Regions from separate parts of the Mesorhizobium sp. WSM4832 genome, predicted to be linked through region 1. Evidence: predicted binding sites of a transcription regulator. Region 1 holds the regulator's gene; each other region holds the start of a gene.
The links. The regulator PhoB, encoded in region 1, activates phosphate uptake and scavenging genes when phosphate is short. The targets are predictions, from matches to a motif close to TGTCATNNANCTGTCAT.
Positions count from the first base shown of each region.

Region 2: AC0L2L_RS30785 (YdcH family protein) is a predicted target of PhoB. The motif match lies at 3,573-3,589, and genes of this name have one in related genera.
Region 3: phnG (phosphonate C-P lyase system protein PhnG) is a predicted target of PhoB. The motif match lies at 2,057-2,073, and genes of this name have one in related genera.
Region 4: AC0L2L_RS15535 (RNA degradosome polyphosphate kinase) is a predicted target of PhoB. The motif match lies at 3,657-3,673, and genes of this name have one in related genera.

Region 1 is NZ_JBVVQH010000008.1:12,548-20,279, forward strand. Features, by position in the region: gene pstS (phosphate ABC transporter substrate-binding protein PstS) at 1-826, shown strand, start outside; gene pstC (phosphate ABC transporter permease subunit PstC) at 890-1,876, shown strand; gene pstA (phosphate ABC transporter permease PstA) at 1,880-2,731, shown strand; gene pstB (phosphate ABC transporter ATP-binding protein PstB) at 2,728-3,531, shown strand; gene phoU (phosphate signaling complex protein PhoU) at 3,552-4,253, shown strand; gene phoB (phosphate regulon transcriptional regulator PhoB) at 4,267-4,956, shown strand; gene AC0L2L_RS13130 (flavin-containing monooxygenase) at 5,139-6,398, opposite strand; gene AC0L2L_RS13135 (hypothetical protein) at 6,555-7,259, opposite strand; gene AC0L2L_RS13140 (TetR/AcrR family transcriptional regulator) at 7,428-7,732, shown strand, end outside.
Region 2 is NZ_JBVVQH010000030.1:9,015-16,746, reverse strand. Features, by position in the region: gene AC0L2L_RS30805 (sterol desaturase family protein) at 1-165, opposite strand, end outside; gene AC0L2L_RS30800 (chloramphenicol phosphotransferase CPT family protein) at 293-904, opposite strand; gene AC0L2L_RS30795 (transglycosylase SLT domain-containing protein) at 953-1,813, opposite strand; gene ispG (flavodoxin-dependent (E)-4-hydroxy-3-methylbut-2-enyl-diphosphate synthase) at 1,818-3,068, opposite strand; gene AC0L2L_RS30785 (YdcH family protein) at 3,324-3,503, opposite strand; gene AC0L2L_RS30780 (YdcH family protein) at 3,745-3,948, shown strand; gene purE (5-(carboxyamino)imidazole ribonucleotide mutase) at 4,068-4,565, shown strand; gene AC0L2L_RS30770 (5-(carboxyamino)imidazole ribonucleotide synthase) at 4,562-5,638, shown strand; gene AC0L2L_RS30765 (lysozyme inhibitor LprI family protein) at 5,707-6,129, opposite strand; gene ykgO (type B 50S ribosomal protein L36) at 6,371-6,496, shown strand; gene AC0L2L_RS30755 (tetratricopeptide repeat protein) at 6,640-7,260, shown strand; gene AC0L2L_RS30750 (alpha/beta fold hydrolase) at 7,413-7,732, shown strand, end outside.
Region 3 is NZ_JBVVQH010000020.1:43,526-51,257, reverse strand. Features, by position in the region: gene AC0L2L_RS25050 (alkaline phosphatase family protein) at 1-1,165, shown strand, start outside; gene phnF (phosphonate metabolism transcriptional regulator PhnF) at 1,235-1,936, shown strand; gene phnG (phosphonate C-P lyase system protein PhnG) at 2,182-2,637, shown strand; gene phnH (phosphonate C-P lyase system protein PhnH) at 2,634-3,239, shown strand; gene AC0L2L_RS25030 (carbon-phosphorus lyase complex subunit) at 3,240-4,349, shown strand; gene AC0L2L_RS25025 (alpha-D-ribose 1-methylphosphonate 5-phosphate C-P-lyase PhnJ) at 4,346-5,296, shown strand; gene phnK (phosphonate C-P lyase system protein PhnK) at 5,293-6,090, shown strand; gene phnM (phosphonate metabolism protein PhnM) at 6,091-7,296, shown strand; gene phnL (phosphonate C-P lyase system protein PhnL) at 7,347-7,732, shown strand, end outside.
Region 4 is NZ_JBVVQH010000009.1:226,291-234,022, forward strand. Features, by position in the region: gene AC0L2L_RS15510 (amino acid ABC transporter permease) at 1-193, shown strand, start outside; gene AC0L2L_RS15515 (amino acid ABC transporter ATP-binding protein) at 267-1,070, shown strand; gene AC0L2L_RS15520 (TIGR02117 family protein) at 1,182-1,847, shown strand; gene AC0L2L_RS15525 (FAD-dependent monooxygenase) at 2,091-3,323, opposite strand; gene AC0L2L_RS15530 (zinc-finger domain-containing protein) at 3,339-3,584, opposite strand; gene AC0L2L_RS15535 (RNA degradosome polyphosphate kinase) at 3,833-6,028, shown strand; gene ppx (exopolyphosphatase) at 6,025-7,560, shown strand; gene AC0L2L_RS15545 (DoxX family protein) at 7,568-7,732, opposite strand, start outside.

The DNA of each region.
Region 1 (7,732 bases):
CGGCGCTTCCGATGCGCCGCTGAAGGGCGAAGAGCTCGACTCCACCGGGCTCGCGCAGTTCCCGATGGTGATGGGTGGTATCGTTCCGGTCGTCAATCTCGAAGGTGTCAAGCCGGGCGAGCTGGTTCTCGACGGCCCGACGCTGGCCGATATCTTCCTCGGCAAGATCACGAGCTGGGATGACGCAGCGATCAAGAAGCTCAACCCCGACGTCAAGCTGCCTTCGCAGGCGATCGCGGTCGTTCACCGTTCCGACGGTTCGGGCACTACCTTCAACTTCACATACTATCTCGGCGATGTCAGCGCGGACTGGAAGGAAAAGGTCGGCGTCGACAAGGCAGTGGAATGGCCTGTCGGCATCGGTGCCAAGGGCAATGAGGGCGTTGCAAACAACGTTGCCCAGACCGGCGGTGCGATTGGGTATGTCGAGTATGCCTATGCCAAGCAGAACAAGCTGACCCACACCGATCTGGTGAACAAGGACGGGAAGAAGGTCGAGCCGACGGCGGCAGCGTTTTCGGCTGCGGCGGCCAACGCCGACTGGAACTCGCAGCCGGGCTACGGCGTGATCCTTGCCAACCAGCCGGGCGCCGAATCGTGGCCGATGACGGCGGCTACCTGGATTCTTGTCTACAAGAAGCCCGACGACGCGGCGGCCACGACCGAAGCGCTCAAGTTCTTCGCCTGGTCCTACGCCAAGGGCGACGAGCAGGCCGCTGGCCTGGACTACGTACCGATGCCCGACGCGGTCGTGAAGAGCGTCGAGGAAATGTGGGGCAAGGACATCGTCGATGCGAGCGGCAAGCCGCTCTACTCCGGCATGTAATTCCACGGAATAAGGGGGCGCCTCCCGGCGCCCTCTTGTCTGTTTCGAAATGCGAGGGGCCAGATGAGTGCCGTTTCCGAAGCCGTGACATCGTCCGCCATGCGGAGCAGGGAAGCGACAGTGCGCCGCTTCGCCCTCACAGACACGATCTTCCGGACGGCCACGCGCCTTTCCGCCATCCTCGTTCTGGTTATTCTCGGCGGTGTCGCCATCTCGCTGTTCGCCGGCTCGTGGGAGGCGCTGTCGAAGTTCGGCTTCTCCTTCCTGACCACCGAATCCTGGAACCCCGTCACCGAGAATTTCGGCGCTTTGGCGCCCATCTACGGCACTGTCGTCACCTCGGCCATCGCCATCATCATCGCCGTGCCGATCGGCATCGGCATCGCCATCTTCCTGACCGAGCTTTGCCCGCGACCGCTCCGGCGCCCTATCGGCATCGCCGTCGAGCTGCTGGCCGGCATCCCCTCGATCATCTACGGCATCTGGGGCCTGTTCGTCTTCGCGCCATTCCTGCAGACGACGATCCAGCCCTTCGTCATCTGGCTCTTCAAAGGCATCCCCGGCCTCAACAGCCTGTTTGCCGGCCCGCCCTACGGCATCGGCCTGCTGACCTCGTCGCTGATCCTCGCCATCATGGTGCTGCCGTTCATCACCTCGATCACCAAGGACGTGTTCGACACCGTGCCGGCGGTGCTGAAGGAATCGGCATATGGCATCGGCTGCACGACCTGGGAGGTGACCCGGCGCGTGACGATCCCCTATACCCGCATCGGCATCATGGGCGGCGTCATGCTCGGCCTCGGCCGTGCGCTCGGCGAGACGATGGCCGTCACCTTCGTCATCGGCAATGCGCACCGCATCAGCGCCTCGCTGTTCGCGCCGGGCACGACGATCTCGGCAACGATCGCCAATGAATTCACCGAGGCCGACGGCGACCTCTACACATCCTCGCTGGTGTCGCTTGGTCTGATCCTCTTCATCATCACCTTCATCATCCTTGCCATCGCGCGCTACATGCTGATGCGCATCGACGCCCGCACGGGAGCCTGACCGATGTCGACGTCCCTTGCACTCCACAACAGCCGCAAGCGAAAGAACGGCGTGATGATGACGCTTTGCGTCATCGCCGCCGGCATCGGCCTCGCCTGGCTGGCGCTGATCCTCGGCGCCCTGCTCTACAAAGGACTCTCGGGGTTGTCGCTGTCGGTGTTCACGCAAATGACACCGCCGCCCGGCGATGCCGGCGGCCTGCTCAACGCCATCTACGGCAGCATCGTGATGACCATCATCGGCATCGTCGTCGGCACGCCGATCGGCGTGCTGGCCGGCACCTACATGGCCGAGTATGGTCGCTTCTCGAAGCTCACCACGGTGGTGCGCTTCATCAACGACATCCTGTTGTCGGCCCCCTCGATCATCATCGGCCTGTTCGTCTATGAGCTGCTGGTGCGGCCGATGGGGCACTTCTCGGCGATTGCCGGCGCCGTAGCGCTGTCCATCCTGGTGATCCCCGTCGTGGTGCGCACCACCGAGGACATGCTCAACCTTGTGCCCAACGCACTGCGCGAAGCGGGCGCCGCCATCGGCGCGCCGCGCTGGGTGGTGATCCGCTCCGTCGCCTATCGCGCGGCCCTGTCCGGTATCGTCACCGGCATCCTTTTGGCGATCGCCCGTATTTCCGGCGAGACGGCGCCGCTTCTCTTCACCGCGCTCAACAACCAGTTCTGGTCGAGCAATCTCAATGCCCCGATGGCCAGCCTGCCGGTGACCATCTTCCAGTTCGCTCTCAGCCCCTACGAGGAATGGCAGCAGCTGGCCTGGACGGGCGCACTCATAATCACCCTGACGGTTCTCGGCCTGAGCGTCATCGCCCGCAGCCTGACCGGACGCAGAGAGGACAGATGAAACCGATGTTGTCCACCGACCTGAACGCACCCGACACGACCGTCGAGAAGGCCAAGATCGAGGTCAAGAACCTCAACTTCTACTATGGTCAGTCGAAGGCGCTGAAGGACATCAACCTGTCCCTGCCCGAGCGCAGCGTGACCGCCTTCATCGGGCCGTCGGGCTGCGGGAAGTCGACGCTGCTGCGCGTGCTCAACCGCATCTACGAACTCTACCCGAAGCAGAGCGCGGAAGGGCAGGTGCTGCTTGACGGCAAGAACATCCTCGACCGCTCGCAGGACCTCAACCTGCTGCGCACCAAGATCGGCATGGTGTTCCAGAAACCGACGCCGTTCCCGATGTCGATCTACGAGAACATCGCCTTCGGCGTCAGGCTCTACGAGAAGATCGGCAAGGCCGAGATGGACAGCCGCGTCGAGCAGGCGCTGAAGCGCGCGGCGTTGTGGAACGAGGTCAAGGACAAGCTGAACGCCAGCGGCCTCAGCCTCTCCGGCGGCCAGCAGCAGCGTCTGTGCATCGCCCGCACCGTGGCGGTGAAGCCCGAGGTCATCCTGCTCGACGAGCCGGCCTCGGCGCTCGATCCGCTGTCGACCGCCAAGATCGAGGAACTGATCGACGAGCTGCAGGCCGACTACACGATCGTCATCGTCACCCACAACATGCAGCAGGCGGCACGTGTGTCGCGGCAGACGGCGTTCATGTATCTCGGCGAGCTGGTGGAGTTCGACCGGACCGAGAAGATCTTCACCTCGCCCCGCGAGAAGCGCACGCAGGACTACATCACCGGCCGCTTCGGCTGAGTTCATACGAGGACATCATCATGGCCGAACATACCGTCGCTTCCTTCGACGAGGATCTGAGGCAGATCAGCCGGCTTATCAACGACATGGGCGACCTTGCGGCCTCCATGGTCGGCGCATCGGCCAGGGCCCTGCTCGAGACCGACAATGCGCTGGCGCAGCGCGTCGTCTCCGACGACGCCATCATGGACGCGCGCCAGCGCGAACTTGACGACCGCGCCATCACGCTGATCGCCAAGCGCCAGCCGATGGCGGACGATCTTCGCCATGTGGTCGGCTCGATCCGCATGGCGGGCGACCTCGAACGCATCGGCGATCTCGCCAAGAACATCGCCAAGCGCGTCGGTTCGGTGGGCGTCAGCGCCGCGCCACGCGATCTCACGCATTCGATCGATTCCATGGCGCAGCTGGTGCTGATCCAGGTCCAGGCCGTGATCCAGGAATACACGGTGGGCGACGCCACGGCGCTGGCCAAGCTTCGCAACGACGACGAACGCATCGACGTCAAATACACGTCCGTCTTCCGCGAGCTCCTGACCTACATGATGGAAGACCCGCGCAACATCACCGCTTGCACGCATCTTCTGTTCTGCGCCAAGAACCTCGAGCGCATCGGCGATCATGTGACCAACATCGCCGAGAACGCCTATTATGTGCTGACCGGCACGCAATTGCCCGCGAATCGTCCGAAGCAGGACGAGATGTCGGCGCCGGCGGCCTGAAGGGTAACTGGCAATGATCGCGCCACGCATCATGGTGGTGGAGGACGAGGAGCCGCTAGGAGTGCTGCTCCGCTACAACCTCGAATCCGAGGGTTACCAGGTCGAAGTGGTGACCCGCGGCGACGAGGCCGAAATCCGCCTTCAGGAAAACGTTCCCGACCTGCTCGTGCTCGACTGGATGGTGCCGGCGGTTTCCGGCATCGAGCTTTGCCGACGCCTCAGGATGCGGCCCGAGACCGAGCGGCTGCCGATCATCATGCTGACCGCGCGAGGCGAAGAAAGCGATCGGGTTCGAGGTTTGTCCACCGGCGCCGACGATTATCTGGTCAAGCCGTTCTCGACGCCGGAGTTCATGGCGCGCGTCAAGGCGCTGCTGCGCCGCGCCAAGCCAGAGGTGCTGTCCAGTGTGCTCAAGGTCGGCGACATCGTGCTCGACCGGGAATCGCATCGCGTCTACCGCAAGAAGAGCGAGATCAGGCTCGGCCCGACCGAGTTCCGCCTGCTCGAATTCATGATGCGTCACCCCGGCCGGGTGTTCTCGCGCAGCCAGTTGCTCGACAATGTCTGGGGCGAGACGATCTACATCGACGAGCGCACCGTGGACGTCCATGTCGGCCGCCTACGCAAGGCGGTCAACAACGGCCGCATGCCGGACGTCATCCGCACCATCCGCGGGGCGGGCTACGCGATCCGCGAGGATTAATGCATGTCGCGCAAAAGTGTGCAGCGGTGTTTTGCCAAAACGACATGCATAAAAACAAAGACTTAAAGCGCGCGCCTGAATCCGTTTCAGCGACGCGCTTTAGAGCCCTTCGATCCGATTAATAGCCTGAATCTCGCGAGAGGAAGAAGCCGCCTCCGGATGATATTCGCTTCGAGTCGGCATCACTGAATCGGGACGTCAGAGGCAGCTGCTAAACGACGCTGGATATCTTCGACCAACCGGCCTGCTTCCTCCGCGATTGCCAATATTGTGCCCGACCGTCGCGAGATCGCGAAAGGCAGGCCGGCAAAATACACGCCGGGAGCGCCTGCGAACCCGTTCTCGTGCAACGGTTGGCCGTGTGCATCGAGCACCTCGGGAACGCGCACCCACCCGAAATCCCCCCTGAACCCAGTGCACCAGATCACCGTTGTGATCCCCCTGGCGTCGAGATCGATTGATCGGACCGGTGGATTGGGCAGCAGCGCGGCAATCACCTCGGCCGGGTCCGGCTCAGCCCGCGGGGCATCGATACCGTTGCGCTCGATATACTCGTCGATCTGGCTTCGAATTCTTGCGGAGCCCTCGTCTGCATGGCGGACATGCGCTTCTGCCTCGTCGCTGAACGAGAGGTGTCCGGCGTCGACGCCCGTGAGCCGGCCCAGAAGGACAACGCCTTGCGCGCTGAGGGACTGCAGGCTGATCGTATGGAGCGCTCCTGTCAGCGGCCTTCCGGGAATGGGTCCCTGCTGAAGCATTTCCCTGCGCGTCACATCTATCAATCCGGAAAGAACCATCCAGACACTGATGTGGCGACCCCGATACATGCGGGGCAGTCGGCCGACCCGGCTGCTTGCAAGAAATACGGTTCGCCCCGCCTGGACCAAGTCCTCGGCGATTTGGCCGCCCGACTGGGCGCTGCCGATCACCAGGACGGCCCCATGGTCGAGACCGGATGCGTTGCGGTAGGCCGATGCATCGATCTGTCGGATGTTGAGCGGCAGCAAAGCAGAGAAAGGTGGGCGCGCCGGACAATTCTGGTTGCTGCTGGCGATCACCACGTTCCTCGCCCACAGGGAGCCGTTCGGAAGGGTCAGCCGGTAGAGGCCGCCGCTGGCAACAAGGTCGGTCACCGGCGTACCGGTTTCCACCGGAAGGCCATACCGCCCGGCATAGTCCTCCAACAGCGCGACAAACTCGCCGCTTGTCATCGCACCGTCGGGATCTGGGCCGACATAGGTATCCCCGGGCATGACTGTTTGGCTGTTGGGTGTGTTAATCCGAAAGGAGTCCCAGCGCTGGGTTCGCCAGGTCTCGCCGATGCGACCTCGCTCAAATACTCTATGGCGCAAGCCGCGCTGCTTCAGCGCATGACTGACGCCTAGCCCCGCCCAACCGGCACCGATGACGGCGGCATCAAGAACGTCCGTTCCGCTCGTCATTACGCTCCCCTCTGATTGTCAACCTATTGTATTTTGCGCAATCAGCAATGGCGGGCCTTCTGGTACCGCGGCGTCTGCTTCACAACCCGTCGGACTTCTTCAACTCTTTCGACCCGTTGCGGACATTCTCAGCGAACGTTTGCCGCCTGGAGCGCTTCAGCTTTTGACGGAATCGCCGACCCCGATGGTGCTCGCGCGTATCCACAGCAATCCGGCCAGCCAGGCGATGGCTGTCGCAAGAACCACTAAGCCCAGGTCAAGAGCCCACTCCGGCACGAACGCACGGAGCGCGATCGGCACCGCGCCGATGACGTAGAGAGCCAGTGGAATGCGCGGCATATCTCGTCCAACGGCAAGAGAGATCGCAAATGCCAGCGTTCCAAGCAGGAAAAGCAACGAACTGGCGACTAGAGCCAGTCCGAGCGGCCCGGCTCGCAGGTCCATGATGATCGTCGGCGGAAGTTTCGAAAATACGAGATTGATCACCACCTCCACACCTTCCAAACTTGCCAGCGCAATGAAGTTGATGACAAACGCGATGGTGCCGAATAGGCCCGTGCGCCTGCCAAACGCGAGAAACAAGCCCACGACGAGACCGAGCGCCAAAATCTCGGCGAGCGGCGCGAGGAGTTGCGTTAGATCGGTGGTCGAGATCAGCGAACTGCGTTTAGCCGCGTTGACCAAAAGAATGAGCGCACTTCCCACCCCGGCGACGGCGGCAAGCCGATAAAGCGTGGCGCCGGACACGGCCGCACTCGGCTGAGCAGTCCGGAGATTCTGCTTGTGCTGCGGTTCTTCGGCTGGGTCCTGGGATGATGTGAACGATTGCGAACGGCGAGTTTCGGCGTCTCTGGCGAGCATGTTCGGGTCCTCCGTCTGGGCATTTGGCAGCCGCGAAGACCGCAGGCCTGTTCCGATCCCATCGGTAATCATTGCTTACATTCGCAAACGCGAATTGTAAACAGTGATTACATTTTGGAGGTTTCTTGATATAGAGGCGAGATGCAGCTCGATGGAACGAGGGACGAAATGCCAAAAGCCAAGACGCCTCATCGCACCAGTTACCACCATGGCAATTTGCGGGAGGTCCTGATCGATGCCGCGGTTCAACTTGTCGAGGAGGGCGGTCCCGACAATGTGAGCGTGCGCGAAGTCGCAAAGCGGGCGGGCGTTTCTCCTGGCGCGCCCTTCCGTCATTTCACTAATAAGACCGCATTGATGACGGCTGTCGCAGAGCAGGCAATGAGCCGATTCCGCTCGGAGATAACGAATGCTATCGAGAACTTACCTACGGACGACCCGGTTGAGCGCTTCGCCGCTGTTGGGATCGCCTA
Region 2 (7,732 bases), on a different contig from region 1:
CATCGACGTCAGCATCGGATAGCGCAACACGACGACCATCAACAGGCTGGTGATGCCGGCAAGCAGCGCGATCGAGCCGGACAGCCAGCCGGAGCCGAATGGCCGCTTGGTGCGCGGCGTTTCTAGCTCGCCGATAACTTTTTTAAGGAAATTCCCCTCCGGCATGATGCTACCCCCTTATAAGATCGCGGATAAAAATACGCCCCGGAAATACTGAGCCCGCTCTTACTTATGGCAAAGCGCATTAAGATTTAACCGGCACCGTCCTGACAAGTGGTTTCTCGCCACAGCATTAGCAATTGGCTATCGGCGTTGCTGGCGACCCGGAAAGCTCGAGCCGTCGTGAAAAATGCCGGTCGCTACAATTTGAATCTCTGCTGGATGCGACGGGCGCATTCGGTCGGCGGCTGGTGTCGACTTCGAAATCGTAACGAATACCCCTGTGCACGCGCTCGAACTGCCAGCGTGCAAGTCCCGGCAATCGGTCTGCACGCTCCTTTTCGCGGACTTCGAGCACATCGAGCGGCGCGAACAGGCCGACGCAATGGAGCTCGAAATCGCAGAGCAAAGCCCTGTACTCCGCCATTTCCCCCTCAACCATCACATCGTCGACGATGAGGTTGTTGCCTTGGCGCGCCATCGCCGCGATGGCGTGCCGCATGCCTTGCATGGCTCGCCTGCCGACCGGCCCTGCCTCGATGGCTACGGATGGTTTGCCGTCCTGCCAACTGGTCTTGTAGGCGAAGCCCGGCAAATCTTCCTGCAACGCCTCCGGCAGCATCTCCAAAAAGGCGTCCATCTCGACATGCAGATACGGCTCGGCGGTCATTGCCTGCAAAGCCCTGGCGACCGAGCTTTTGCCGGCACTTCCGACGCCGTTGAGCAGGACGATTTTCGCTGTCATGTCTTGGCGACCCTGTCTTGATGCCTCTGGTCTTGACGCCCTTGAACCTCACCGGTTGCGCAGCACCACGCAGGCGCCGCCGACGCTTTGCAGCTTGTCGCAGATTCCGTTGGCCTCCGTGCGCGAGTTGGCGCCGATCCTGACCGCATAGATGCCGCGCCGCCCGATCGGCGTGCGCACCCGGCTGACCACCGGGTCATGGCTGGCGAGCAGGGCCGGGAACCGGCCCCTGACCCTCAACCATTGGCCGATTGCCGCCGAACGGCGGAAATTGCCCGCGACCTGGACGCCCCACGGCTTGACGTTGATCGAGGCCATGGCGACGGTCCGCGACATGATCACCGGCAGCTTGCGGCAGGCGACGGCGAAGGTCATCTTGGGATCGAGCGGCTGCACCGTGCCGGCATAGGCAGTGTCCGAGAACTTGTCGACGGGCTCGCCCATGACGTCGAAGACATAGCTTTCCGTCTCCATCGGCAGGAAGCCGCCGGAGGCTAGCCAGCGCGACACCCGGTTCTCGCCGGCATTATAGGCCGCTGCCGCGAGGCCGAGATTGCCGTAGCTTGTCTTCATCTCGGCAAGATACCTCGCCGACGCGGGAATGGCCTGCTCGATGTCGAAGGAGTTGGCCAGGCCGCGCATCTTGGCGGTGCCCGGCATGAATTGCGCGATGCCTTCAGCGCCGACCGGGCTCACCGCGTTCGGATCGAAGCGGCTCTCCTTCCAGATCAGCCGGGCGAAGAAATCCCTGGGTAGGCCGTTCTGCTGGGCCTGGGTCTCGATCAGGTCGCAGACGCGGTTGATCAGCCGTTTTGCGGCCGACCGCGACTGCGGCGGATCGGCGAATGCCTGACCGGTCGGAAGCAGCACGCAAGTCAGGATCAGTACGGCCCCGAGCAAGCGGTGCATCGGCCTACTCGGCCGCGGCTTTGCCGTGCCCGTATCGCTGCTCGATATAGTCGCCGACCATCTTCTCGAAATCCTGCGCGATCGACGGGCCGCGCAGCGTCGCCGCCTTCTTGCCGTCGATGAAGACAGGCGCCGTCGGCGTCTCGCCGGTGCCTGGCAGCGATATGCCGATATCGGCGTGCTTGGATTCTCCGGGGCCGTTGACGATGCAGCCCATCACCGCAACCTTGAGGTTCTCGACGCCGGGATATTTTTCGCGCCACACCGGCATGTTCTTGCGGATGTCGGCCTGGATGCTCTGGGCGAGTTCCTGGAACACGGTGGATGTCGTGCGCCCGCAGCCGGGGCAGGCAGCGACGATCGGCACGAACTGCCGGAAGCCCATGGTCTGCAACAGTTCCTGCGACACCTGCACCTCGCGGGTGCGGTCGCCATTCGGCTCCGGCGTCAGCGAGATGCGGATCGTGTCGCCGATGCCTTGCTGCAGGAGGATGCCCATGGCGGCGGACGAAGCGACGATGCCCTTGGTGCCCATGCCGGCTTCGGTCAGGCCGAGATGCAGCGCGTGGTTGGAGCGCGTCGCAAGCTCGGTATAGACGGCGACAAGGTCCTGCACGCCGCTGACCTTGGCCGACAGGATGATCTTGTCGCGGCCAAGCCCGATCTCTTCCGCCATCTCGGCCGACAGGATCGCCGACTGCACGATCGCCTCGCGCATGACTTCCTGCGCGGTGAGCGGGAAACCCTGGGCCTGGTTCTCGTCCATCAGCCGGGTCAGCAGCTCCTGGTCGAGCGAGCCCCAGTTGACGCCGATGCGCACCGGCTTGTCATATCTGATCGCCATCTCGACGATCGCGGCGAACTGGCGGTCCTTCTTGTCCTTGAAGCCGACATTGCCGGGATTGATGCGGTATTTCGCCAGCGCTTCGGCGCAGGCCGGGTGATCGGCGAGCAGCTTGTGGCCGATATAGTGGAAGTCGCCGACCAGCGGCACGTCGACGCCGAGCCGCGCCAGCCTCTCATGGATGCGCGGCACCGCCGCGGCGCTCTCGTCACGGTCGACGGTGATGCGCACGATCTCGGAACCGGCACGATGCAGCGCCGCGACCTGGGCGACGGTCTGGTCGACATCGGCTGTATCGGTATTGGTCATCGATTGCACGACGACCGGCGCCCCGCCGCCGACCATGACGCCGCCAACCGAAACGCCGACAGATGGCCGGCGCGGGAAGGGAGAAGAGAAATATCCGGTCATGCCGGCCGCCTTTTATCTGCAAGGTCCGGGCATGAGGTGGCGGAGCAAAGATGGCTTGTCAATGGCAGCGGCAATGGGAATTCGCAATCGCCTGCCCGTGACCACTGGCCGGAGAGTTCAAAAACAGACGCCCGGCCACGAGATCACGCGACCAAACAGCCAGCAAATTCGGTATGGACACCGAGCCGGCGGCATTTCCTGCCACCGGGAGGTTTCACCGCGGCGGGTTGCGGTGACGGGTGCCTGAGAGGAGCTTCAGTGTGTCGTCGGACTTCCCTTCAGCTTTTCAATCTCGTCCTTGATTGCCAGCTTGCGTCGCTTGAGATTCACGATTTCGAGATCGTCCACCGAAGGATGGTTCATCGCATCGGTGAGCTCGCGCTCGATGTCACCGTGTTTCCGCTGCAACTCATCAAGATGGGATGCAAGAGACATGATTGGTTCTCCCTTTCATGGTTTCCTCGATTGCAGCCGTCGCAGGCGCGTCCACCGCAGGTTGAGACTGTGACGGCACAATGACAGTTTGCCACCAACCGATCTCGATGTCGAATGCCACGTGGTAGCATTCCACGACAAAGTGAAATGTGGTAAGGGCTGCCCGCCGGTCACCAACAGACAACCTGACCGGTCCCGCCCAAACAGCCCGATTGGGCGATGCATACGCAGACGGTAGATAATGTCCGAACAGGAACAGGCTGAAATACGCCTCGAATATTCCCGGCTCAAACAAGAACACGCCGATTTCGACGCCGCCATCAACGCGATGATCGCCATGGGCTGCGACCCGCTTCAGATCCAGCGTATGAAGAAGAAGAAACTGCTGCTGAAAGACCGGCTGATGGCGCTGGAAGACCGTATCATCCCCGACATCATTGCCTGAACGGGCCGCGGCCAGGAGGCTGCGGACCGTCCTGACAGCGAAGGGACGCAGCCGCGACAATCCTTGCGGCTAGGAGCGAATTCCGCTAAGGCGCGCCTTTGCCGCCGGGGAGCGAACCCTTGACCGATCAGCGTGCCGACGTCGCCATCATCATGGGCAGCCAGTCCGACTGGGCGACGATGCGCCAGGCGGCGGAAACGCTGGAGGCGCTGGGCATCCCGCACAAAAGGCTGATCGTCTCCGCGCACCGCACGCCCGACCGGCTCTATGAATTCGCCAAGGGCGCCAAGGCCGCCGGTTTCAAGGTGATTATCGCCGGCGCCGGTGGGGCGGCGCATTTGCCCGGCATGACGGCGGCGATGACGCCGCTGCCCGTTTTCGGTGTTCCGGTCGAATCCAAGGCGCTATCGGGCCAGGACTCGTTGCTTTCCATCGTGCAGATGCCGGCCGGCATCCCGGTCGGCACTTTAGCCATCGGCAAGGCGGGTGCGGCCAACGCAGCACTTCTCGCCGCCGCGGTGCTGGCGCTCAACGACGACAAGCTCGCCGCGCGGCTCGACGCCTGGCGCTCGGCGCAGACCGCCAAGGTCGCCACCGAGCCGACGGACACGCCGTGAGCCTGGCGCCGGGTTCAACCATCGGCATCATCGGCGGCGGCCAGCTCGGCCGCATGCTGGCGATTGCCGCGGCGCGCCTCGGCTACCGCATCGTCGTACTAGAGCCCCAGGCCGACTGCCCGGCGGCCCAGGTCGCCAACCGGCAGATCGTCGCCGCCTATGACGATCCGGCGGCCCTCGCCGAACTCGCCGCCGCCAGCGCCGTCGTCACCTACGAATTCGAGAATGTCCCGGTCGCCGCGGCGCAAACGCTGGCGGCAACGGTTCCGGTCTATCCGCCGGCACGCGCGCTCGAAGTCGCGCAGGATCGCGTCGCCGAGAAAAGCTTCCTCAACGGCATCGGCATCCCGACGGCGGAATTCTGTCCGGTCGACAATGACGATCAGTTGACCGAAGCGCTGAAGAAGTTCAACGGCAGCGGCGTCCTGAAAACCCGCCGCATGGGCTATGACGGCAAGGGCCAGCGCGTCTTCCGCAACATGGAGACGGCTGGCTTCGCCGGCATATGCGAGGCGATGGGCAATGTGCCGCTGATCCTGGAATCGCTCGTAGCTTTCGAGCGCGAGATTTCGGTGATCGCCGCGCGTGGGCCGGACGGCGCAATTGCCGCCTACGATCCGGCCGAGAATATCCATCGCGAGGGCATCCTGAGCAGTTCCACCTTGCCGGCCGGGATCAGGCTGGAAACAGCCGCGGCGGCGCAGACGGCAGCCGCGAAGATATTGACCGCGCTCGACTATGTCGGCGTCATCGGCGTCGAGTTCTTCGTTCTTGCCGACGGCTCGCTTGTGGCCAACGAGCTGGCGCCGCGCGTGCACAATTCCGGCCACTGGACGGAAGCTGCCTGCGTCGTCTCGCAGTTCGAGCAGCATATCCGCGCCGTCGCCGGCCTGCCGCTGGGCTCGCCTGCCCGTCATTCCGATTGCGTGATGGAAAACCTTATCGGCGACGACATGCTGAAAGTGCCGGCGCTGCTCGCCGAACCCGACCTGATGCTGCATCTCTACGGCAAGGCCGAAACGCGCCCCGGCCGCAAGATGGGCCATTTCACGCGGATTCGCCGGCGAAGCTGATGCATGTCGCCCAAAAATGCGCATCGGTTTGGGATAACGACATACATCAACCGCTTTAAACCCGCAGGCTATTGAAAATCCTGGTCTTCGTCCCCGTCCGGGCTGGCGCAGGCCGGATCGCTTGACTTGCAGTTCGCATCGGAGGTCAGCTGCTTGATGCGCGCGTTGGTGAGTTCCGTCAGGCACTGCGACACCTCCATCGGATGGATGGAGCCGCCCTGGCTGTCGGCGGTCGAATAAGCGCATTCGGCGTCGCGGAAAGCGATCCAGGCGCGCTGTGCCGTCTGTAAGAGCTTGTTCGAGGCCTGGTCTTTGCGGCTGACAAAGTCCTTGTAGGCGGCATTGAGCTTGGCATCGGCCGCCTGGCGGTCGGCATCGGCGCAGATGTTCATCATCGACTGGCTGTCGTCACCACGGTCGCAGCCCTCGGCCCGGGCGGCCGGGGCGGTTGCCAGAAAGACAAGGCAGGCGGACAGAAAGAGACGGCGCATGGAGACCCCCGGTCGCTTGGCGTTGCCTCACCATCCCAGCCGCCTATGAGTCGCGCAATGCCGCGCCGCCGGGATGGCGGATATTTGATGAGCGGCTCAACTTGTGGCATTCGGGCATGCGCACGTGGTTGACAGGGGCAAGCCTCCTCGTTTATGAGCCACGCAAGTTCAAAGGCGCGCTTTTTCGGGCGCGCCTTTAAAAATTCGGCCCGGGATGGGCCCTGACCGAACAGGCAAGACGATGAAGATCAAGAATTCGCTCAAGGCGCTCAAGGCGCGTCACCGCGACAACCAGCTGGTTCGCCGCAAGGGACGCATCTACATCATCAACAAGACCGCTCCGCGCTACAAGGCGCGCCAGGGCTGAGCCTTGCGCGCGGCTTGATGCATGTCGCCCGAAAGGAAGCGACATGCGAGAGACCGCGCCGCGCTGATGTCGATTGCCGGTTCGCCGGCGCTCTCACGCTAAAATCACTTTGACGATCCGCCGTCCGGGACTAGATTCCGGCGATGCGGATTCTTTTTGCATTTTTCACCGCCCTTTTGCTGTCCGGCACAGCTTTGCCTGCAGGGGCCGAAGAGGTGCCAGGCGCTCTGCCGCCAGATGCCGCGCCGCCACCCGCCGCCACGCCGCCGGCAGCCCCGACTAGGCAGGGCCGCCTCGATCAGCTCTTCACCGAGTTGAAGCGCGAGCGCAATGAAAAGGCGGCCGAGCGCATCGCCGGCCGCATCTGGAACGAATGGAACCAGTCCGGCAGCGCTTCTATCGACCTGATGATGCAATGGGCGCAAAAGGCGACGGAAGACCAGAAATTCGACGTCGCGCTCGATTTCCTTGACCAGGTCGTGACCTTGCAGCCCGATTATGCCGAGGGCTGGAACCGCCGCGCCACCGTGCATTTCCTGATGAAGAATTACGGGAAGTCGATGGCCGATATCGACCGCACCTTGCAGCTCGAGCCCCGCCATTTCGGCGCGCTCTCGGGCCTCGCCCAGATCATGACCGAGACCGGCCACAAGCAGTCAGCGCTGGAAGCCTGGCAAAAGGTGCTCGCCATCTACCCGATGATGCGCAGCGCCCAGGGCCAGGTTTCGACGCTTTCGGAAGAGCTGGCCGGCGAGGGGATTTGAACGTAGGCAGTAGGGCAGTAAGGCAGTAAGGGAAGAGCCCACCTACTGCCCTACTGCCCTACTGCCCTACTGCCCTACTGCCCTACTGCCCTACTGCCCTACTGCCCTACTGCCCTCAAAACCAATTCCGCCTTTCACCCGTATCTCCCCCCATGAACCTCATCTGCGCCGCCTTGCTCTTCCTCATCGCGCTCCTCTTTGCCCTCGCCGGCGTCACCCGCGCCGGCGTCTGGCTGATCGAGCGCCGCAACCCGCCGGCCGGCGAGTTCGCCGAGATCGACGGCGTGCGCATCCACTTCATCCATATCCCGGCGCCTATCGGCGCGGACCTGCCGCCGCTCGTCTTCGTCCATGGCGCCAGCGCCAACCTGATGGATCAGATGCTGCCGCTGAGGCCCCTGCTCGAAGGCCGCGCCGAACTGCTGTTCCTCGACCGCCCGGGCTTCGGCTGGTCGGAGCGCGGCAACAACGA
Region 3 (7,732 bases), on a different contig from region 1:
CGCCAACCGTCTGCCAAATTTATCCTCACTGGCAACCGATGGATATCTCGTCCGCCGCATGCGCTCTGCGGTACCAGGGACCTCCATGCCGGGTCGGGCTTCCATACTCACAGGTGTCGGAGCCGAGATTCATGGTATCTTTGGCAATCGCATCCTGAGTGACGGCGCATTTGTTGCAGCTGAAGCTGAACACCTCCTCGTTCCGACGATTGCGACTCTTGCCTCGCGTGCCGGCCTCGACGTGGCTTGCATCGGGCACGCCCTCATCAAGCCGGAAGATACGTCCATCTATATTCCACCTTACTGGCTGCGTGGCCCGGGCTTCATCAAGATCCCCAGCGATGGGAGTATGCCGTCACTGCTCAAGATAAAGGATCCACGCGGCCGACTGGAGACCATCCCGCTGCCCTCTTATGTACCTGAATTCAGCGGGCCGGACGGCCTATCCAGCATTACGAGGACGCTCATCGGTGACCAGCTTACGATCGCCGCGGCCGCCAGCCTGCTCGAGTCAGAAGAGGCACCTGATCTTCTCATTACGGAGATCAATGCCACGGACGCCTTCCAGCATGACTTCGGCTATGGGAGCGACGAAGCTCATTTCGCGATCGCTTTCGCGGATTCTCTCGTTGGTCGTTGTTTGGATAGTCTGCGGCGGGCAGGTCGGCGTGATGATTACACGATTGCGATCGTCAGCGATCATGGCCACCGTAACATCAAAACATCAATCTTGCCCGACCTGATCATTCCTGGAAAGGTGTGGCAGTCCGAAGGTGCGACGCTGCACGTATTGGTTGAAAGCGATATGGACCGCCAAGAGGTAACCAAGAAATTGGTCCAGTATGGCGCAGAGGTCTGGAATGGCGATCATCTGCCAATTGAACTCCGCAACAGAATTGCCACTTTCACGGCGCCGCCAGAATGTGATTTCGAAGAGACCCCGGCAAACCATCCGGCAGACCAACCGGTCGGCTGCCCGAAATACAAATCTACCCACGGTTTTCGACCTGGCTCTACTGCGGATGATCGTATCTGCATTATTTCCGGACCGGCTGTTCCAAATGTGGTTGCGGAAGGGGCTGAAGCGACGCGCTTAACTCCGACGCTTTCATGTGTCCTTGGACTGCCCAGCGATACATTTTCCGATTGCCCGCTTTTCCGATAATACACAATGAGCAGCTATATCGCTCCAGGAGACGATATTGATTCGAATCGACAAAGAAAATGGTGATCAATGAAGCGTTGGGAACTGGTTCGCTCCGCTCTACTTAATGATATCGATGCGGGCGTCTTCCAGGATGGCCGCCTGCCTGGCGATTTTGTCTTGGCAGACCGATTTGGCGTCAATCGGCATACCGTGCGCAATGCCATCAAGGCTTTGGAATCCGAAGGCACCTTGCGCGTCCAGCATGGTGTCGGAACCTTTGTTGCTGATGATTTCGTTTCACACAAACTGAACAGCGATCCCAGGTTCACTTATAAGCTCCTTGGTCAGAACAAGTCCGTGAAGCGGGAGATACTGTCGATCAACGAAACTTCTGTCGAACCTGATATTGCAAGTCATTTGAACCTCGCTCCCTCAGCACTGGTTACCGAGGTCAGGTCGACCTCGTTCATCAATGATTGGCCTTTGGCGACCGGAACGAGCTACTATCCGGCAGCGCGCGTTCCTGGCCTCGCCACCGCATTCCAGGGAATGAACTCTCCCACTGCCGCCTTGAAGCGCTGCGGCATCGCGGAATATAAGCGGAAATGGACACGGATCACGGCCCGAAGACCGAGCCCGCAAGAAGCTCAGATACTGCGAATATCTTCGTCCAGTCCGGTACTTTTTGAGACCAATGTCGACGTAACCCCGGATGGGTTACCGATCAAATATGCTTTCAGCGTCATACGAAGCGACCGGTACGAATATCTTATTGAAACGAACGAATAAGCACGAAGAGTCGCGTGAACACGGTAGCTTATTCGCTTATTCGCCGAGACCACCTCTCATGGCGGATCAGGCCGCCCTCTGCCAGTCGGATCGCAGTAATATTTTGATAGGCTCGTGCCCTGTCATTAAATCGTTGCAAAAAGGAACTAAGCCTATCCAAGATACCTAGACATCTAGGCATTCAGCGCGAAAACCCTGATGAGCCCGGTCCTGAGCCGGGCCTGTAAACGAAGCGGCGAACACCGGTGCGGATTGAAGTTGAAAAGCGGCAACGATGGATGGCGGTTCTCGCGCGAGCCCGGTGCGATGAACTTGAGCGGGCCTGGGACAACCTGGCCATCCAGCCGCAATTTGATTGGCTTCGCCGACCGGAAACCGGCCTCGTGCTTGTGCGCGCACGCGCCGGGGGTACGGGGGCCCTATTCAACCTTGGTGAAGTCACGATGACCCGATGTGCCGTTAGCTTGGCCGATGGCATGACGGGCTTCGCCTTCGTCCTCGGGCGCGACCAACGTCATGCAGAACTGGCGGCAGTTTTCGATGCGATGTTGCAAGGAACAGATGACGGTGCGAGCGGTGTACTTCGGTTCGTTACCGAATTTGGAATCGCGCAATCCGCCCGCCGTGAGATTAAAAGCCGCAAAGCGGCTTCGACCAAGGTCCGCTTTTTCGCAATGGCTCGAGGCATGAGTCCGGAATGATCAGCGTTTTGGATACTGCCGGGCTTGAGCCCGGATTCGCAAATCCTGTCTTCGACAGCCAGGACACATTCCGCCGCGTGTTAGATGCGTATGCATATGTCGGCAGGCCGCAAACGCTGGTGTCTGCCACCGCGGCAGTCGGTCCCCTTGATCCGGCGACCGCCGCCGTCTGCCTCACGCTTGCGGATTTCGAAACACCGGTCTGGCTCGATTCCCGGTCGAATCTACCTTCGGTTCGCAAGTACCTTGGGTTTCACTGCGGGGTGCCGTTTGTGGACAGCGTTGAAAGGTCGACATTTGCCATTGTGGCCAATCCGATGACGATGCCGCGCTTGGCTGAGTTCAATCCCGGAACAGAATTGGAGCCTCAGGCCTCGACGACGATTGTTGTCCAAGTGCCATCTTTAAACGGCGGTCCCCCCGTTCGGTGGCGTGGACCGGGCATCCAGCGCGAAGTTTCGGTGGACGTTGATGGGCTTGCATCTTGGTTTTGGGAGGACTGGGAGCTCAATCATGAGCTTTATCCGAGTGGAGTCGATGTTCTCTTTACCTCCGGAAATGCAATTATCGCTCTTCCTCGCAGCATATCCGGAGAGATCTAGATGGCTTATGTTGCCGTAAAAGGTGGGGAGGAGGCTATCCTCAACTCACATGGTTTGGTTGCGGAGGATCGGCGGGGAGACCCAGCAGTTCCCGAACTTACGGTTCGCCAGATTGCCGAGCAGTTCGGTCTCGCTGTCGACCGAGTGATGTGTGAGGGCTCTGTCTACGATAGAGAGCTTGCGGCATTGGCATTGAAACAAGCCCAAGGCGACGCCGTTGAGGCGATCTTCCTTCTCCGGGCGTTTCGCACGACTCTACCGCGCTTGGCAGTGTCAAACGCGCTCGACACAGCCCGGATGGCCATTCAGCGACGTGTCTCAGCAACCTTCAAGGACATTCCCGGAGGGCAGATACTCGGTTCGACCTATGAGTACACACATAGACTGCTTGATTTTGATCACCTCGATATTGTTGACGGCGACAAGCCGAAAGCGAAGGTCGCGGATGATCCGCTGGATCCAACTTTTCCGCGTGCCTTCGACAGCATTTCCGACGAAGACCTGATTGAAGCCGAGTTGCCGGAACCCGACCAGTCACCGGTTTTCGATCTTACCCGAGATCCTCTTGACATACCCGCCGGTCGCGATCAGCGCTTGCAAAATCTCGCCCGTGGCGATGAGGGATTTGTCGTGGGTTTGGCCTATTCAGCGCTGCGTGGCTATGGCGCTGCCCATCCCTACGTAGGGGAAACAAGGGTTGGGGACGTCACAATAGAAATCCTACCCGAGGAATTGGGCTTTTCTGTTTCTATTGGCGACATCATCGTCACGGAATGCCAGATGCTGGATTTCTTCGGGGGCTCGGAAGATGAGCCTGCGCGCTTCACCCGCGGATATGGCCTCTCATTTGGAAAGAGTGAGCGCAAGGCGATGGCAATGGCAATCGTTGACCGATCGTTGCGTTGTCGCGAATACGGCGAGGAAGCAAAATACCCTGTTCAGGATGAAGAGTTCGTTCTGTCCCATACCGACAATCTCGAGGCGGCCGGTTTCGTCTCGCATCTCACTTTGCCTCACTATGTCGATTTCCAGGGCGACCTGCAATTCATAAGACAGTTGCGGGAGGAGCATAACCGCCGCCGCCGCTCGAGCAAGGAGGCCGCGGAATGACGGCACATCATGGCAACGCAGCCGGCCGCAGCTTCCGTCAACCCTACAATTTTGCGTATCTGGACGAACAGTCCAAAAGGATGATCCGACGATGCATTTTGAAGTCCATGGCCGTTCCAGGCCTTCAGGTTCCGTTTGGCAGCCGCGAAATGCCGCTGGCCTACGGATGGGGGACCGGCGGCATTCAAGTGACAGCCAGTGTCATTGGACCAAACGACACGTTGAAGGTGATTGACCAGGGCGCGGACGACGCAACCAATGCTGTCTCCATCCGGCGATTTTTCAGGCGTGTGGCCGGCATCGCTACGACCGAAATAACCGAAGCTGCCACAATCATTCAGACGCGTCATCGGGTGCCCGAAACGCCTCTCAAGGAGGGGCAAATTATCGTCTACCAAGTGCCGTCGCCCGAACCGTTGCGCCGGCTGGAACCGAGGGACTCCGAAACCCGTAAGATGCATGCTTATGCAGAATACGGTCTGATGAGTGTCGAGCTTTACGAAGATATCGCGCGCTTTGGCCATATTGCGACGACCAACAGCTATCCAGTTATGACAAACGGGCGATATTTGATGTCGCCTTCACCTATTCCCAAATTTGACAACCCGAAGATAGCAAACAATCCAGCCATTCAGCTTTTCGGCGCGGGCCGTGAAAAGCGGATTTACGCCGTTCCCCCCTACACACAGGTGCAGAGTCTCGATTTCGAAGACCATCCGTTTCGTGTGCAGCGATGGAGGCAATGCTGCTCCCTTTGTGGGGCGACTGACAGTTATCTCGATGAGATCGTGATGAATGACAAGGGACGGCGGATGTTCGTTTGCTCAGACACCGATTATTGCACTACTCGCCGGGACCATGGTCACCTTGGACCGGATCGTGCAGATCCCGCCGACATCGAATTGCTCTTACCCTCGAAAACCTCAACGGGATCGGAATCACGATGAGAGCAGCAGCTCAGTTCCAGCCCACTCGCCGCCAGCCGCTGCTTTCCGTCCGGCAGCTCACAAAAATGTATGGAAAGACGGTAGGCTGCCGGGACCTCTCGTTCGATCTCTTCCCCGGGGAAATCATCGCGATCGTCGGGGAATCCGGATCCGGAAAGTCGACGTTGCTCAGCTGCCTATCAGGTCGTTTGATGCCTGATCAGGGTTCCGTGATTTACGATCTAAATCATAAAGGACCGACGGACATTTTGACCTTATCGGAGCCGGAACGCCGGAAGCTGATGCGGACGGACTGGGGACTCGTCCACCAAAACCCGCGAGATGGCATTAGAATGGAAGTCAGCGCCGGTGGCAATATAGGGGAGCGGCCGATGGCGATCGGTGCGCGGCACTATGGCCGCATACGACAGGAAGCTCAGGATTGGCTTGCCCAGGTTGAGATTGACCTTCTGCGCACAGATCATCGACCGAAAACGTTTTCCGGTGGCATGCAGCAACGTCTGCAAATTGCCAGAATTCTCGTTACCAAGCCGCGCCTCGTCTTTATGGACGAACCGACTGGCGGCCTCGATGTATCGGTTCAAGCCCGGCTGCTCGACCTGCTGCGGTGCCTGGTCATGAATATCGGAGTGGCAGTCGTGATAGTCACCCATGACCTGTCTGTTGCACGACTATTGGCGGACCGCATCATCGTGATGTGGCGAGGAAACATGGTGGAGACCGGCCTCGCCGACCAGGTTCTGGACGATCCGCATCATCCCTACACACAGCTTCTCGTTTCCTCGGTGCTCTGAATGATCATAAGAAATGATACTTCACCGCACGGTGCGGCGGCAAAGCTCTCCACGAACGACCTGACGTTGACCGGCGCGCGACTTGTTTTGGCGGATGAAGTTTATGATGGAACAGTCCACATTATCGATGGCTACATCGACGACATCGCCGCCGGCAGAAGCACAGTGCCTGGCGCGATCGACCTCGAAGGCGGGTATCTGACGCCAGGCCTCATCGATCTCCATACCGACAATTCGGAGAGGCATGCACTGCCGCGGGCCGGCGTGGTGTGGAATCATCTTTCGGCGATCATGGCACACGATGCGCTGGTCATAGCAGCCGGCATCACAACAGTTTTCGATTCCCTCTGCATAGGATCAACGACCCGGGATCATACCAGACAAGCTGATCGAGCACGCATCCTACCTGTACTTATTGACGGGATACGTGAAGCCAGGGACCATGGACTGCTTCGAGCGGATCATTTTCTGCATCTGCGTTGCGAGGTGACTGACGAAGAGGTGATGTCCGGGTTCACGCCTTTGGTCGGCGATCCGCTTGTGAAACTCGTATCGGTAATGGACCATGCCCCTGGTCACCGCCAATCGCCGCAACTCGAACGCTTCCGTGAAATGCAGATCAGTCAGCATGGCTGGTTGGCAGAGGACGCCGACCGTCGAATCAAAGCATGGATCGATGCCTCACGAACGATCGGACCTCAAAACCGAAGCCGAATTATTGCCCTTGCGCGCGCTCGGCAACTGCCGCTCGCCAGCCACGATGATGAAACACCTGAACACGTTCGAGAAGCGAATGACGCTGGAGTTTTGATCTCTGAATTCCCGACAACCCGGGCTGCTGCGGAGATGGCGCGCTCTCTTGGCATTTGTATCTTAATGGGCGCACCGAATGTCGTTCGCGGCAGCTCGCACTCTGGAAACATAAGCGCCCGTGAGCTGGCGACAACCGGTCACCTCGACATCCTTGCCTCGGATTACGTTCCGGCGAGCCTGTTGCATGGAGCTTTTCAACTGACAAAGGATCCGATCGGCATGAGCCTTGCGAAGGCCATTTCCACCGTTAGTTCGGTCCCTGCCTCGGTGACCGGCCTTTGCGACAGAGGGATGATTGGAATCGGCGCCCGTGCCGATCTCTGCCACATCGTTGAAATCTCCAACATTCCCGTTGTTCGTGGAGTGTGGAGGCAAGGCCGCCAAGTATTTTGACAGAAAGCGGACCGCAAGCATATTCCGATGACCTCAAGGAGAATTGTTTGGTGAACTCCTCAGCAACGGACCCCGCACTTCGCGCCGTTGGCCTTGCCAAGACCTTCACGCTGCACGCCCAGGGCGGCATTGTCCTGCCTGTCTTCGACAATATCGAACTCACGGTCAAAGCCGGTGAATGCGTCTGCCTTGTCGGTCCCTCCGGTGCCGGCAAGTCGACGCTCCTGCGCTCGCTTTACGCCAATTACAAGCCGGACGCCGGCAAAATCCTCGTCGTACATGGGAACGAAACCGTCGATCTCCTCGCCGCCGAACCTTGGGAGGTCGTCGAAATCCGCCGCAGCGCGATCGGCTACGTTAGCCAGTTCCTGCGCGTCATCCCGCGGGTGCCCGCCCTCGAGGTCGTGGCGGGACCCGCCATCGCCAACGGCATGCC
Region 4 (7,732 bases), on a different contig from region 1:
AGTCCTCATCATCTCGATGTTCGATCTGCTCGGCGTGGTGAAGCAAAACTTTGCCGACGCCAACTGGGCGACGCCACAGACGGCCAGATCAGGCCTGATCTTCGCCGCCTTCGTGTTCTGGCTGTTCTGCTTCGGCATGTCGCGCTATTCAATGTACACCGAACGCCGGCTCGACACCGGCTACAATCGCTGATGCGTGTCGCCCAAAGTGTAGCGGTTTGGGGTAACGACATGCATCAAATGCAACGATAAAGGGGAATTTGGCCATGGCCACCGAAAACGCCGTCAGCGCGGAAGAAATCAAGGTCGATGCCAAGAAGATGCATATCTCGACCACCGATGTCGCCATCGACATCGTCGGCATGCACAAATGGTATGGCGAGTTCCACGTCTTGAAGGACATCAACCTCAAGGTGATGCGCGGCGAACGCATCGTCATCTGCGGTCCGTCCGGCTCCGGCAAGTCGACCATGATCCGCTGCATCAACCGGTTGGAAGAGCACCAGAAGGGCAAGATCATTGTCGACGGCAAGGAACTCACCAACGATCTGAAGAAGATCGACGAGGTGCGCCGCGAGGTCGGCATGGTGTTCCAGCACTTCAACCTGTTCCCGCACCTCACCATTCTGGAAAACTGCACCCTGGCGCCGATCTGGGTGCGCAAGATGCCGAAGAAGCAGGCCGAGGAAATCGCCATGCATTTCCTCACGCGCGTCAAGATCCCGGAGCAGGCCAACAAGTACCCCGGCCAGCTCTCCGGCGGTCAGCAGCAGCGCGTCGCGATCGCGCGCTCACTATGCATGAACCCGCGCATCATGCTGTTCGACGAGCCGACCTCGGCGCTCGATCCCGAAATGATCAAGGAAGTGTTGGAGACGATGGTTGGGCTGGCGGAAGAGGGCATGACCATGCTCTGCGTCACCCACGAGATGGGCTTTGCCCGCAAGGTCGCCAACCGGGTGATCTTCATGGATCAGGGCCAGATCGTCGAGCAGAACACGCCGGCCGAGTTCTTCGACCATCCGCGCCATGAGCGCACGAAGCTCTTCCTGTCGCAGATCCTGCACTGAGCGGGCGCCATATCGATTTCGAAAGCCCGGCCGTCGCGGCCGGGCTTTTTTGCATTTGGGCTATCGACTAATGATCGACCGATTGCAACGCGACGGAACCGCCGCATGGCGATGAAAAAACTCTTGCGCTTCCTGGCTTGGCTGGTTGCCGTTGCGTTGCTGGCTGCCGTGCTCGGCACGCTGGTGCCGCGCCCGCTCCTGCCTGCCGCCGCGGGCGCCGAGGGCACGCGGCGCATCCTTGTGCTGAAGAACGCGATCCAAACCGACATCGCCATCCCCCTCGACGACGGCGTGCGCCGGCGCTTTGCCTTCCTCACCGGTGCCGGCCTGCCGACCGATGCGCCGCAGGCGCGCTACATCGTCTTCGGCTGGGGCGGCCGAGCCTTCTATCTGGAGACGCCGACCTGGTCGCAATTGAAAGCGGTGCCGGTGATGAAGGCGCTGACGCTGGACGCCTCGGTGATACATGTCGATATCGCCGGCGCGATAATGGAACCGCATCCGGATGTCGCAGATTTCGACATCGACGAGGCGCATTTTTCGGCGCTGCTCGATTATATCGCGGCGAGCTTCCAGAACGGCGCGAACGGCCCGGTTGCCATCGACAATGCAGGCTACTCAACCTACGACCGCTTCTACGAGGCCAACGGCCATTTCAACGCGTTGGTCGGCTGCAACACCTGGACGGCGGCGGCACTGCGCACCGCCGGCCTCCGTACCGGCTGGTGGAACCCGGTGCCGGTTTCGCTATGGTGGTCGATGTGGTTGTATGATTAGCGGTCGCGCTCTCAGAATTCGCGAACGCCTCGTTCCGTCGCGCCCCCCTCTGTCCTGCCGGACATCTCCCCCACAAGGGTGGAGATCGGATGTCACGCCGGCTTTCGCCAATCTCCAACGTTGCAGGGTTAAGCGCGGCGCCAAAGCTGCTAATCTCCCCCCAAGTGGGGGAGATGTCCGGCAGGACAGAGGGGGGCGCTGTCCCGCCGGCGTAACCAGTTGACTGGCGTCTATCCCAAACTCTCAGCGCCTCGCAACCTTCCGCTCCTCCCATCCATAGAGCCAGTCCAGATCCGCCGCGAGCTTCTCCGCCGGTCGCGTCGTCAGCACCAGGTTGCGCGCGATCGCCACAGGCCCCCATGCGTGCCATGCCAGCCGATTGAGCGCGCCGCGCTTCAGCACCCTTTCGACGCGCGGTCGTCGAAGATTTTCCCAGATGGCAAGACCCTGGGCCGGATCGCCGGGGGAGTCGGCGACCAAATTGGCGAGCGTCGAGGCGTCCTCAATCCCCATGGCCGCGCCCTGCGCCGCGAACGGCGTCATGGCATGCGCGGCGTCGCCGATCAGCGCGATGCCTTCCGGCATCGTCCAGCGCCGTTGCTCGACGGTGTGGATCGGAAACGCCGTCCACGGACCGGCGAGCGCCACCAGTCTCGACAGCGTTGCCGCCGTGCCGCGCATGGCGCTTGCAAGAATGGCGGCGTCGGCATGGCCGGACCAGCCTTCGGCGATGCGCTCGCCCTTGGTGAAGGCTGCCAGGTTGAAGGCGCTGCCCTTGCTCACCGGATAGGCAACCATATGGAAACCGGGATGCAGGAAGGTGGTGACGCAGTCGGCGTCGGCGATTTGCGCAAACGCCTGGCCGGCGGCACTTTGCGCCGGGATCGTCGCGCGCCAGGCGAGTTCGCCGGAGAAGCGGCTTGTCGCAAAGCCGACCGTCCGGGCAAGCTCGGCGCGAACCGAGGACCACACGCCGTCCGCTCCGACCAGCAGGCCGCCTGCGACCTCAGTGGCTTCGCCGTCGGTCTCGACCGTCGCGGTTACACTTTGCGGGTCGACGGCGATGCGGGTCACCCGCGCGCCGGTGACAAGCTCGATACCGGGCCGTTCCGCCGCCGCAGCCATCAGCGCCGCCTGCAGGTCGGCGCGATGCGCCACCAGATAGGGCGCGCGCCAACGACTTTCACCGGACGCTCCAAGCGGCACGCGCGCCAGCTCGCGCAGGCTTCTCGCGTCCTTCAGCACCACCGCTTCCGGGCGGACCGCGTTGGGCAGCAGGCGGTCGAGCACACCGAGCCGGCGCAGGATGCGGGTCGCATTGGGGGAAAGCTGGAGACCGGAGCCGGCCGCTTCGAGCTGATTGGCCTGCTCGAACAGCTTTACCGGGAAGCCGCGCGCCGAAAAGGCGAGCGCTGCCGTCAGCCCGGCGATGCCAGCCCCGGCGATAACAACCTGCCGGGACCGTGTTTCAGTCATGATCGGGGAAAAAGCTCAGGCGGCCTGGTCGACATAGAGGCAGCCGGGCGGCTGCGTTTCCGTCGCCTTCAACGACGGCGAATAGCGATAAAGCGTCGAGCAGTAGGGGCAGACCTTTTCGTTGTCGTCGCCCATGTCGAGGAACACATGCGGATGGTCGAAAGGCGGGTTGGCGCCGGTGCACATGAATTCCTTGACGCCGATCTCGATAACCGGATGGCCGGCATCGTTCTGGAAATGGGGAATGCTACCGCCTGCCATCGTCGTCTCCAATTGAGTTCGGCCAGTGACCAGTCTGCATCTGGATCATAAAAGGCCGGTTTGCAAGATCGATGAAATCAAACTGTCGCAAAAGGCTGGCAGAGGATAAGTTGAGCCGGTTAAGCGCATGAGGCCGGTGTCGGAGCGATTCCGTGACGGATCATGCGTCATGAAAGCGTGTTAGAGCGTCTATTACGCGTCCGGCAGCGTATGGCGCGGCAAAAGAGACGACTGCGGGCAAGGAAACCATGAACGAACTGAAGCCGGTGCAGAGCGAGTTCATCACCGTCGAGGCGGCAAGCCCGGACGGCGGCAATCCCGACCGTTTCGTCAACCGCGAATTCTCCTGGCTGCAATTCAACCGCCGTGTGCTGGAGGAATCGCTGAACGAGCATCATCCGCTGCTCGAACGCGTCCGCTTCCTGTCGATTTCGGCGGCCAATCTCGATGAATTCTTCATGGTCCGCGTCGCCGGCCTTGCCGGCCAGGTGCGCGAAGGCATCGCGCTGAAGAGCCCCGACGGCCGCACGCCCGAGCAGCAGCTCGAGCAGTTGCTGCGCGAGGTCGAGCGCCTGCAGGAAGACCAGCAGAAGAGCCTATCGGCGCTCATGGCATTGCTGAACAAGGAAGGCATCGAGAGCATAACCCGCGATGCGCTCACCAAGGACGAGAAGAACTGGCTGGAAGACCATTTCCAGGAACAGGTTTTCCCGGTGCTGACGCCGCTGTCGATCGACCCGGCGCATCCGTTCCCCTTCATCCCCAATCTTGGCTTTTCGATCGCGCTGCAATTGCGCCACCGCAAGAATGGCGAGGAGATGAGCGCGCTCTTGCGCCTGCCGGTGGCGCTCAGGCGCTTCATCCGTCTGCCCGACCGCAAACACCACGTCCGCTTCATCCCGCTGGAGGAGGTGGTCGGCATCTACATAGGCAAGCTTTTCCCCGGCTATGAGGTCAAGGGCTCCGGCACGTTCCGCATCATCCGCGACAGCGATATCGAGGTGGAAGAGGAGTCGGAAGACCTCGTGCGCCTGTTCGAGACGGCGCTGAAGCGCCGCCGTCGCGGCTCCGTGATCCGCATCGAATTCGACACGCTGATGCCGGCCGCGCTGCGCGATTTCGTCGCCGGCGAGCTCGGCGTCTCGTCGAGCCGCATCAGCGTCTTGACCGGCCCGCTGGCGCTCAATCAGATCTCCGAGATCGTCGCCATTCCGCGCGACGACCTGAAATTCACGCCCTACAATCCGCGTTTCCCCGAACGCATCCGCGAGCATGGCGGCGATTGCCTGGCCGCCATTCGCGAAAAGGACATCGTCGTCCACCACCCTTACGAATCCTTCGACGTGGTGGTGCAGTTCCTGCGCCAGGCGGCGGCCGATTCCGAAGTGGTGGCGATCAAGCAGACGCTTTACCGCACCTCGAACGACAGCCCGATCGTGCGCGCGCTGATCGACGCCGCCGAGGCCGGCAAGTCGGTGACGGCGCTGGTCGAGCTCAAGGCGCGTTTCGACGAGGAGGCCAACATCCGCTGGGCGCGCGACCTCGAACGCGCCGGCGTCCAGGTCGTGTTCGGTTTCCTGGAGTTGAAGACCCATGCCAAGATGTCGCTGGTGGTGCGCCGCGAGGACGGCCGGCTGCGCAATTACGTCCATCTCGGCACCGGCAACTACCACCCGGTCACCGCCCGCATCTACACCGACCTGTCCTTCTTCACCACCGACCGGACGATCGCGCGCGATGTTGCGCAGCTCTTCAACTTCATCACCGGCTATGCCGAACCGGCCGAGGAGATGCGTCTTGCCGTGTCGCCCTTCACGCTGCGCGAGCGCATCCTGAAGCACATCGCCGAGGAAGTCGTCCATGCGCACGAAGGACGGCCGGCGCGCATCTGGATGAAGATGAACGCGCTGGTCGACCCGATCATCATCGATGCGCTCTACGACGCCAGCCGCGCCGGCGTCGAGATCGACCTCGTCGTGCGCGGCATCTGCTGCCTGAGGCCGCAGGTGCCGGGCCTGTCGGAGAACATCCGGGTGAAGTCGATCGTCGGCCGTTTCCTCGAGCACAGCCGCATCTTCTGCTTCGGCAACGGCCACGGCCTGCCGTCGGACGAGGCGATCGTCTACATCTCGTCGGCCGATATGATGCCGCGCAATCTCGACCGCCGCGTCGAGACCCTGGTGCCGATCACCAATCCAACTGTGCATGAACAGGTGCTTGGCCAGATCATGCTGGGCAACATCATGGACAACCAGCAAAGTTTCGACGTATTGGCTGACGGCACCTCCCGGCGCGTTGTGCTGGAAGAGGGCGAGGAACCGTTCAACGCGCAGGAATATTTCATGACCAATCCGAGCCTTTCCGGACGGGGCGACGCGCTGAAATCGCATGCTCCCAGGCGCATTGCTCAGTTCAAGCGCCGCAAGAAGAACGCCGCCGCGTGATTTCAGTTTCCCAGGGCCGGCTTCAGGACCGGCGGCCGCTGTCGATCATCGACATCGGGTCGAACTCGATCCGCCTCGTCGTCTATGAAGGGCTGGCGCGCTCGCCGACGCTGCTGTTCAACGAAAAGATGCTGGCCGGCCTTGGCCGCGGCATCGTTTCGACGGGCAAGCTCGACCCCGAAGCGGTGACGCGCTCGATGGAGGAGTTCCGCCGTTTTCGCGCGCTTTCGGATCAAGCCGGAGCCGAGCACATGTATGTGCTGGCCACCGCGGCCGCGCGCGAGGCGATCAACGGCCCGGACTTCATCCACCGCGCCGAGGATGTGCTGAAGACCGAGATCCGGGTGCTGTCCGGACGGCAGGAGGCGCATTATTCGGCGCTCGGCGTCATTTCCGGCTTCCACCCGGCCAACGGCATCGCCGGCGACCTTGGCGGCGGCAGCCTCGAACTGGTCGACATCAATGGCGAAGCGATTGGCGACGGCATCACGCTGCCGCTCGGCGGCCTGCGCCTGCAGGACATGGCCAGGAACTCGCTCGCCCAGGCGCAGAAGATCGCGCGCCAGGAGCTGGCGCGGGCAAAGCTGCTCAAGGGTGGGCAGGGCAGGGTCTTCTACGCCGTCGGCGGCACCTGGCGAAACCTCGCCAGGCTGCATATGGAGATGACCAACTACCCGCTCGGCGTCATGCACCATTACGAAATATCGGCCGACAGTGCGATGAGCTTCCTCAAGCAAGTGGCGAAGGCCGAGATCGAGAAGGTCAAAGGCATCGAGGGCGTCTCCAAGAACCGCCGCTCGTTGCTGCCTTACGGCGCCGTCGTGCTGCAGGAGATCATGTCGGCGATGCAGCCGTCGAAGATCGTCGTCTCGGCGCAGGGAGTGCGCGAAGGCTTCCTCTATTCGCTGCTCGACGCGGCCGAGCAGAAGGCCGACCCGCTGATTTCGGCCGCCGAGGAGCTGGCGCTGCTGCGCTCGCGTTCGGTGCATCACGCGCATGATCTCGTCGAATGGACCGGCAAGGCGTTCAAGGCCTTCGGCATCGACGAGACGGTGGACGAGGCGCGCTACCGCCATGCCGCTTGCCTGCTCGCCGATATCGGTTGGCGCGCGCATCCCGAATATCGCGGCAGGCAGTCGCTCAACATCATCGCGCATGCCTCCTTCATCGGCGTCGATCATCCCGGGCGCGCCTATCTGGCTCTAGCCAGCGCCTACCGCCATGACGGCATCTTCAACGATGGCATCGCGCCCGAGATCAAGGCGCTGGCGCCGCCGCGTATGCTCGAGCGCGCCCGCGTGCTGGCGGCGCTGATGCGCGTCGTCTACCTGCTGACGGCGGCGATGCCGGGCGTCATGCCGCAGCTGAAATGGGAGAGCCGCGGCAGCGGCGCGCTGGCGCTGGTGCTGCCGGCCTCCCTTGCCGATCTCTATGGCGAGCGCCCGGCCGGTCGCTTGGCGCAACTGGCGCGCGTCACCAACCGGCGCCTGGTGCTGGCGGTTGAAGGCGGGCCTAGCGTCTCAGTAAAATAGAGCCGGCTCAGGTCACTTCAGCGCCGATGCCGAAGCCACGCCCGTCCGCCGACCATGCGCCCGCGCCGGACATGGCGAGCGCCAGGAAACCGCCGGCAATGGCAATGTCCTTCATCAGCATCTGCTGGTGCATAAAGGCTAAAGTCGCATCGTCCGCGCCTTGGCCGTAATG